Regions from separate parts of the Cupriavidus sp. 8B genome, predicted to be linked through region 2. Evidence: riboswitches for the same ligand, from Rfam matches in the RefSeq annotation. Region 2 holds a riboswitch; the other holds the start of a gene.
What was found. Region 2 has a riboswitch for glycine ahead of gcvT (glycine cleavage system aminomethyltransferase GcvT). Riboswitches for the same ligand answer to the same signal wherever they lie in the genome.
Positions count from the first base shown of each region.

Region 1: linked by a shared signal. The riboswitch ahead of ACYP5B_RS33520 (D-amino acid dehydrogenase) and the one ahead of gcvT (glycine cleavage system aminomethyltransferase GcvT) in region 2 are both predicted to bind glycine.

Region 1 is NZ_BAAILO010000329.1:143,716-148,130, reverse strand. Features, by position in the region: gene ACYP5B_RS33530 (hypothetical protein) at 1-37, shown strand, start outside; gene ACYP5B_RS33525 (hypothetical protein) at 951-1,190, opposite strand; glycine riboswitch at 1,721-1,818, shown strand; gene ACYP5B_RS33520 (D-amino acid dehydrogenase) at 1,986-3,254, shown strand; gene ACYP5B_RS33515 (DUF3772 domain-containing protein) at 3,310-4,415, opposite strand, start outside.
Region 2 is NZ_BAAILO010000539.1:19,985-24,399, reverse strand. Features, by position in the region: gene gcvP (aminomethyl-transferring glycine dehydrogenase) at 1-608, opposite strand, end outside; gene gcvH (glycine cleavage system protein GcvH) at 709-1,089, opposite strand; gene gcvT (glycine cleavage system aminomethyltransferase GcvT) at 1,194-2,333, opposite strand; glycine riboswitch at 2,433-2,583, opposite strand; glycine riboswitch at 2,605-2,692, opposite strand; gene ACYP5B_RS47695 (hypothetical protein) at 2,761-2,991, opposite strand; gene ACYP5B_RS47690 (UvrD-helicase domain-containing protein) at 3,233-4,415, shown strand, end outside.

The DNA.
Region 1 (4,415 bases), on a different contig from region 2:
GATAGACGAAGGCCGGGCGAACCCAGGCGCTCTCTGATTCGCGCGCCGTATCCCCATCCGGGTCAACCACGCAGCGTGCTGCGGTCCTCCGAAATCCGGCGAGGCACATATGGACTTCAAGTACAAAGGCCGGGATATCTCCATCCAGACGATAAGGGTCGCGGGTGATCGGTGGGACTGGTCGTATGTCATCCGTGGGCACGGACACAGGCAAAACACTCGGGAGCCTGCAGCCTCGGAAGATATTGCGATCGATGATGCATATCGAGCCGCGAAGCGAGAGATTGACCATATTGCCGTTGACAGTGACGATTAACATTTCTGAAATCCGCCACCCCCGCCCAAAAGCTCGTCTCCCAAACACTGGTGCCCGTCGCCGCATGCTAAAGAAAAACGCGCCCTGGCAAGGCGGCGGCGCGAGGTGCGAACGGGAAATGCAGAGTGACTGCATGCAGGCAGGCGATGGTGACGCGTTGGGTGTAAAAGTTGCAATCCGATGGTTCTGACCCCGAGGCGGCACGCTGACAAAAAAAGAAGGCGCGGTGGTGCCGCGCCTTTTGGTGCCGAGACTCATACACGGGGAGCGTACAGTCGGGAGAGGAAAAAATCCTCAGAGTCCAATCTATGTCAAAGTCCGACAGATAACAATCATTCCGAAATAACATCAGATTTAACAGATTTTTCACATTATCCGGCCGACCGGGATGATTGGCGGGTGTGGTTGCGCTTCGACTCGCTGACTTATCTCTGGTAATTTATCTCTCCCTATCTCGACAACTCCTTTGTTTTGAGCCAACCAATGCCCGCACGTTTAAGGCCGGCATACGGCATAGCTTTCCTCAAACAAAGCAGGGGTGTTCCAGGAATCGAATCTGCTGCATCTTGTGCGATGCAGTAGGAAACAGTCGCCCTGTTGCCGCTGCAAACGCCTTTCGAGAATTGGAGCGCCCTCATACGACAGACAGCGGCGCAGGCGACAGATCGAGCATGATGCGAAGCTCGACGTTGTCCGGGGCGCGTGGCTGCCACATGCGACCGATGACCACAAAGATGATTGGTTGTCCCGGGAACTGGATCAGGTCGCCGATCACCGGCGTTAGCGCGCCGGTGTGCGGTGTCAGGTCCAGGTCGATGTCTCTGGCTGCGGCCTGTGCAGCCGGGGTGAACTCAAGGGTGATCGTGAGTTTCATTCGGGCCCCTTCGTGGTTGAGAAGGTCGGATTCCTCGTTTGTGCTAGCTTGCCAGCAAGCCCAAGATCTTGCTGGCGGGCGCGCCGGACGCGCGTCGGGCCAGCAGATCATGCGCGGTGCCTCGACAAGGGTACGGCTTGCGCGGCTCGCTTTGTAGGAAATGCCTTCTCGTAACTTGTACTTTGAATATTAGGGGGATCCACGTGTTTCAGAGGCGTCTGACTGCGTCGTGAAGCCGGCGTCGGAGAGCGCAGGGAAGGCCGAACCCGACGGGCTGCACGGGAGGGCCGCGCAAAGGCACCGGGGGCGGCACTGTCGACCAGACCGGAGTCCCCGATGCCAAAGGCCGCTAATATCAACGCCCTGTTATCAACGCCCTGTTCGGACCTGGCATCTCGGCCGCCTGACAGGTTCTCCTTGAGCGGGCAATAAAAAGTTCCTCACGCGGACATGACTAATGCTAAAGTTCTGCATCGCGCCGCCGGAGACTCGCTTGGTAAAGCAGGCAGGCATCCAACGGCCGCGACGCAAAGTTGATATCGGGAGAGACCGCCTGGCCATGCTGCCAGGCAGCGCCGAAGGAGCAACCGCCCCGGAAACTCTCAGGCAAAAGGACCGATATCACGTTTGAACTCTGAAGAACCCCGGCGCTCGTCAGCCGGCGGTACCGAAGGAGCAAGCGATCCGCGCCACCCCAAAGTGGCGCATCGTGAATCTCTCAGGTCAAGGACAGAGGGGGCGTCTTTCGCGCATGTCGCGCAAGAGGCTCCCACTCGACGTCCTGGAACCAAAGAGATGAGAACAATTGCCGTTATCGGTGGTGGCATCACTGGCGTGACCACTGCCTACGCACTCGCCAAGCGCGGTTTCTCGGTCACCCTGCTCGAAAAACACCGCTATGCCGCCATGGAAACCTCGTTCGCCAATGGCGGCCAGCTTTCCGCCTCCAACGCCGAAGTCTGGACCCACTGGTCCACCATCCTCAAGGGCATCAAGTGGATGCTCAAGAGCGATGCGCCGCTGCTGGTCAACCCGCGCCCGAGCTGGCACAAGCTGTCCTGGTTCGCCGAGTTCATCGCCGCCATTCCCCAATACCGCAAGAACACCGTGGAAACGACGCGCCTGGCGATTGCCGCGCGCGACCACCTGTTCGCCTGGGCCGCGGCCGAGGGCATCGATTTCGACCTGAAGAAGGAGGGCATCCTCCACATCTATCGCGACAAGGCGGGCTTCGACCACGCTGGCAGGGTATCGAAGCTGCTGGCCGAGGGCGGCCTTGCGCGCCATGCCGTCACACCGGAAGAGATGCGCGCCATCGAGCCGACCCTGGCCGGCGAGTACTACGGTGGCTATTTCACCCAGAGCGATTCCACCGGCGACATCCACAAGTTCACCAGCGGCATGGCCGCGGCGATCGACCGCCTGGGCGTGCGATGCCTGTACAACCAGGATGTCCAGTCGGTCAGCACTGATGGCCGGCAGGTCGCCATCGTCAGCAGCGACGGCCAGCAGACCGAATCGCGCGTGTTCGACGGCGTGGTGGTCTGTGCCGGCACCGCCAGCCGGGCGCTGGCCGCCAGCCTTGGCGATCGCGTCAACATCTATCCGGTCAAGGGCTATTCGATCACGGTCAACCTGAACGACGCGCAAAGCCAGGCTGCCGCGCCCGTCGTCAGCCTGCTCGACGATGAGACCAAGCTGGTCACCAGCCGCCTGGGCGTCGACCGCTTCCGCGTGGCGGGCACGGCGGAGTTCAACGGCTACAACCGCGACATTCGCGCCGACCGCATCCGTCCACTGGTGGAGTGGGTCAACCAGTGCTTCCCCGGTGTCAGCACGCGTAGCGTGGTGCCTTGGGCCGGCCTGCGGCCGATGATGCCTACCATGCTGCCGCGCGTGGGCCGGGGCCGTGCGTCCTGCGTGTTCTACAACACCGGCCACGGCCACCTGGGGTGGACGCTGTCGGCGGTCACCGCCGACATGATCGGCGATGTCGTGCAGCAAGCCATGGGCGCCAAGCGCGTGCATGGCGTGCAGGATAGGGTGGCGCTGGTTAGTCCTTGACAGGCTGCCAGGGACTGGCAAGGGCCGGCAATCGGGCCTGAAGCCAGCCAACGCGTTACACGCCGAGCGCGGCCATATTCTCCACCCGCAACGTCTGCGGGACCGACAGCGAGATATCGGCCGCGCGCAGCCGCTTCAGGATCTCGAACAGCAGGTCGCTCTTGGTCGCGGTGGCGATCCGCGGGCTGCCTACGTAGCCCGTCACGCTAAGCGTGATCCCGTTCGGCGCCAGCTGGCTGAACGTGACGGATGGCGCGGGCTTGTCGAGAATCGCCTCATTCTCCCGATAGGAGTCGAGCAGCAGTTCGCGCACCTGTTCGGGATCGATGTTCAACGGGAAGGTGAGCAGCAGCGTCGCGACGCCTTGCGTGCTGTTGCTCATCGTCACGTTGCGCAGGTTCTGCGAGATCAGCTGCGAGTTAGGCACGATCACGGTGGAGCGGTCGCCCAGCAGGATCTCCGTCGCGCGCACGTTGATGCGCTTGATGTCGCCTTCCACGCCGCCGATGCTCACCATGTCGCCGACCTTCACCGGGCGCTCGGTCAGCAGGATGAGCCCCGACACGAAGTTCTTGACGATCTCCTGCAGGCCGAAGCCAATGCCGACGGACAGCGCGCTGACGATCCAGGCCAGGTTTTCCCATCTGACGCCCAGCAGCGATAGCGTCAGCAACACGATCAGCACGTAGCCGATGTTGCTGAACAGCGTCACGAGCGAGGCGCGCAGGCCCGCTTCCATGCAGACCTTCGGCAGGAGTTCCGCATCCAGCCAGCGCCGCACCGAGCGCAGCAGGTAGATGCCGACCGACAACGCGATGACAGCGTTCAGGATGCGGTCGGGCATGATGTTGAGGCTGCGCAGCCGCTCCCCGCCGAGCATCGTCAGCAGGCTGTTGAGCAGGTCGCTCGGCGTGGTGCCGAAGCCGCCGGTCAGCAGCGCAATGACCGCCACCAGGAGCAGCAGGCTGGTGCCGATCCCCGACAGCACCGTCGACGCTTGCTCGAGATGGCTGTCCCCGAGGCCGAACAATTGCTTGATGACCTTGCCGCTTGGATGGTGCGCGCTGAACACGCTTTCGCAGACGTCGCGGGTCAGTTGCGTCAACAGGTACAAGCTGCACAGGACGATGTCGATCCACACGAGCTCATAGGTCAGGAAGC
Region 2 (4,415 bases):
GTGCGTACCACTTCCAGCGTTTGCGGCAGCACGTCGTCCGCCACATAGAAGGTGGTGGAGGCGTGCTTGTTGACGCGCTGCAGCAGCGTCATGGCTTCGGCCGCGGCAGTGCCTTCGTCCAGCATGGAGGCATTGGCGATGTCCAGGCCGGTCAGGTCGGTCACCATCTGCTGGAAGTTCAGCATGGCTTCCAGGCGGCCCTGGGAGATCTCGGGCTGGTAGGGCGTGTAGGCGGTGTACCAGGCCGGGTTCTCGAAGATATTGCGCAGGATGACGCCCGGGGTCAGCGTGTTGTAGTAACCCTGGCCGATAAAGCTCTTGAGCACGCGGTTCTTGCTGGCCAGCCCACGCAGCTTGGCCAGCGCGGCTTCTTCGCTCAGCGGCGCGGTGAACTCGCCCAGCGGCATGCCGTCGCGGCGGCGGATGGCGGCGGGGATGACGGCGTCGATCAGCGCGGCGCGGCTGTCATAGCCCAGCACCTTGAGCATGTGCTGTTGTTCGGCGGCATCGGGGCCGATATGGCGGGAGGCGAAGGCGTCGCGCGCCTCCAGTTCGGCCAGCGTGGGCCGGGCAACTTGGGCGGCAGTCATGGGCAGGGGGGCGTTCATGGCAAGGATCTCGTGGGAGCGGTGCGGCGGGTGGTCGGCCCGGCGCGTCGCGTCAATCTTCATCCGTCATTCCCGTGGCGGCGGGAATGACGGTCTGGCATCAGGCGCCGACGTTGGCTTTGTAGGCGTCGGCCGACATCAGGCCGTTCACGTCGTCGCTGTTGGCCGGCTTGAGCTTGAACAGCCAGGCGTCGAAGGCGTCGGCATTGACGCTTTCCGGCGCGGCGGCGGCGGCATCGTTGATGGCGATGACTTCGCCAGCCACCGGGGCGTAGATGTCGGATGCGGCCTTGACCGATTCCACCACGGCCAGCGCGTCGCCGGCGCCGACCGACTTGCCCACTTCCGGCAGCTCCAGGAAGACGATGTCGCCCAGCGCGTCCTGCGCGTGGTCGGTGATGCCGATGGTCAGCGTGCCGTCGGCTTCGACGCGCACCCACTCATGGGACTCGGTGTATTTCAGGTCGGCGGGGAAATTCATGGGATTGCTCCAGATTCAATTTGTTTTTCAGCGCCAGCCGGGCGGGGGGTGTCGATCGTCGATCGGGAAACCGCCGGCAGGCGCGCTGTGACCGGTGCGAGCGTTCAGCTCACGAGTGCCTTGCCATTGCGCACAAACGGCAGTTTAACCACAGTCGCGGCGAGTTTGCGGTCGCGGATCTCGACCTGCACCTCGGCGCCGACGGCAACGTCGAGCGGCAGGCGGGCAAAAGCGATGGATTGGCTGAGCGAGGGGCTGAAGGTGCCGCTGGTGATTTCGCCTTCGCCGGCCGGGGTGATGACCTTCTGGTGGGCGCGCAGCACGCCGCCCGCCTTTCCGTTGGCCGGACGCAGGATCAGGCCGACGAACTGCTGGGTCTTGCCGCCGGCGACCAGGGCCGCCTTGCCGGTGAAGTCCCGTTCGCTTTGCAGGTCCACGGTCCAGGCCAGGCCGGCGTTGAGCGGCGAGGTGTGGATATCCATGTCCTGGCCGTACAGGTTCATGCCGGCTTCCAGGCGCAGCGTGTCGCGCGCGCCCAGGCCGGCGGGGCGAACGCCCTCGGCGATCAGCTTTTCCCACAGGCCGGCCACGTTCTCGGCCGGCACTACCAGCTCGAAACCGTCTTCGCCGGTATAGCCGGTGCGTGCCACCATGACTTCGCCGAGGGCGGGGTCATGCACCACCACGGCGTTGAACGGCTTCAGGGCTTCGCTGGGCTGGGTCGAGGGGAAAGCGCTCCACACCTTGGCGCGGGCGTTGGGGCCTTGCACGGCAACGATGGCCAGCGGGGCCGCGCCGTCGGGCGCATTGTCGCCCCGGCGCGGCGTGATCTTCACGCCGCTATTGGTGGCGGCGTTGCGTGCGGCGATCCATTCGATATCGTTGTTCGCGGTGCCGGCGTTGACCACCAGGCGGAAGTGGTCCTCGGCGAAGAAATAGACGATCAGGTCGTCGATGACGCCGCCCTTTTCATCCAGCATGCAGGAGTACAGCGCCTTGCCCGGCGTTTGCAGCTTGTCGACATTGTTGGCCAGCAGGCCGCGCAGGAAGGGGCGCACATTGGCGCCCTTGAGGTCGACCACGCACATGTGGGAGACGTCGAACATGCCAGCATCGCTGCGCACGGCATGGTGTTCCTCGATCTGGGAGCCGTAGTTGACCGGCATGTCCCAGCCGCCAAAGTCGACCATGCGGGCGCCGAGGGCGCGGTGGATGGCGTTGAGGGGCGTGGCCTGGAGCGTCATGGAATCCTCGGGGGAAGGCAAATCTCGGTTCGAAAACGAAAAAAGGGCCATCCACCGCAGGATTCGGCGCGCCATGGCGCTGCCAAATCCGCTGCGGCGGATGACCCCTCTGTCCTCGATACCTGAGAGATTACAAGGCGGATCCCGGTTGCTGGAAACCCAAACCTTGCGCGCCCCTTCGGTGGGCACGCTCACCATGGCTGTCGATGGAATCGATCAGTGGCGGGTGCCGCTCTCCAGAGTACGGCGTGCATCGTGTGCATGTTGCAAGCCGATCCAACCAGTCCATGGTGCCTGAGAGTTTTCGGGTGATACCCCTTCGGCGGCGCAAGATATGCGCGCTCTCCCGGTCAGATGCGCGCAATTTACGGGAGCGTCCTGGCTTTGTCAACGCACCCGGCCGGCGTCGCTGTCCTGCTGCGGTGCACTACCGCCCGCGATGGTTGGGTGTCGTAACGTTACCGATGACACCGCCTACCGCGGCGCCGCCCAGGGTGCCTAGTGCGTCACCGCCCGTCAGGACTGCGCCACCCACTGCGCCAACGCCAGCACCGATTGCGGTGTTTCGCTGCTTTGGTGTCATATCGGCGCAGCCCGCCATGCCAGCTACCGCGATACCGATCAAGACCGCCTTGCTCAGGGAATGCAGGGTGTTCATGATTGCCTCCAGCGTGTTTGCCCCCAACGTATGGTGAAGTGCATCCGGCACGGCTCACACTCTGGCCGGACATAGAAATTAGACGTGCCAGAAAGGCCGCGGCTCCCGGGCTTACGAAGTGTTACGTGCCGGTGAGTACACTCTTTTCCGTCCAAGGCCCGGCCATGGCCGCGTGTTAACATCCAGCCTCCGCCCAGCAATCGCGCATGCCGCGTTGCGCATCCGTCATTACCCGCCTCGCATGACCCACGGACTCAACCCTGCCCAATCCGAAGCCGTTCGCTACCTCGACGGCCCCTGCCTGGTACTCGCCGGCGCCGGCTCGGGCAAGACCCGGGTGATCACACAGAAGATCGCTCACCTGATCGAGGACAAGGGCTTCCAGCCCAAGCACATCGCCGCAGTGACCTTTACCAACAAGGCCGCCAAGGAGATGCAGGAGCGCATCGCCAAGCTGATGGAGGGCAAGACTACGCGCGAGGGCAAGCGCATCCCCATCAAGCAGATCACGGTCAGCACGTTCCACTCGCTGGGCGTGCAGATCCTGCGGGCCGAGGCGGAGCACGTGGGGCTGAAGCCGCGTTTCTCGATCATGGACTCCGACGATTGCTTCGGCATGGTGCAGGAGCAGCTTGCCTCCACCGACAAGAAGCTGATCCGCAGCGTGCAGAGCACCATCTCGCTGTGGAAGAACGGCATGGTCGATCCCGAGACCGCCATCGCCCAGGCCGACAATCCCGACGATCACCAGGCCGCGCTGATCTACCGCAACTACGTGGCCACGCTGCACGCCTACCAGGCGGTGGATTTCGACGACCTGATCCGCCTGCCGGCCGAGCTGTTCGCGCGCAACGAGGAAGTGCGCCTGCGCTGGCAGAACCGGCTGCGCTACTTCCTGGTGGACGAGTACCAGGACACCAACGCCTGCCAGTACCAGTTGCTCAAGCAGCTCGCCGGCGGCTCGCACCTGCGCGCGCCGGCCTTCACCGCGGTGGGCGACGACGACCAGGCCATCTACGGCTGGCGCGGCGCCACGCTGGACAACCTGAAGCTGCTGCAGACCGATTTCCCCGACCTGAAGGTGGTCAAGCTGGAGCAGAACTACCGCTCCACCGTGCGCATCCTGGAGGCGGCCAACGCGGTCATCTCCAACAATCCCAAGCTGTTCGACAAGAAGCTGTGGAGCGAGCACGGCATGGGCGACCCCATCGCCGTCAACCCGATGAACGATGAGGAGCACGAGGCGGAATCCGTGGTGTTCCGCCTGTCCGCCCACAAGTTCGAGCGGCGCGCGCAGTTCCGCGACTACGCCATCCTGTATCGCGGCAACCACCAGGCGCGGCTGTTCGAGCAGATCCTGCGCCGCGAGCGCATTCCTTATGTGCTCTCGGGCGGGCAGAGCTTCTTCGACAAGGCCGAGATCA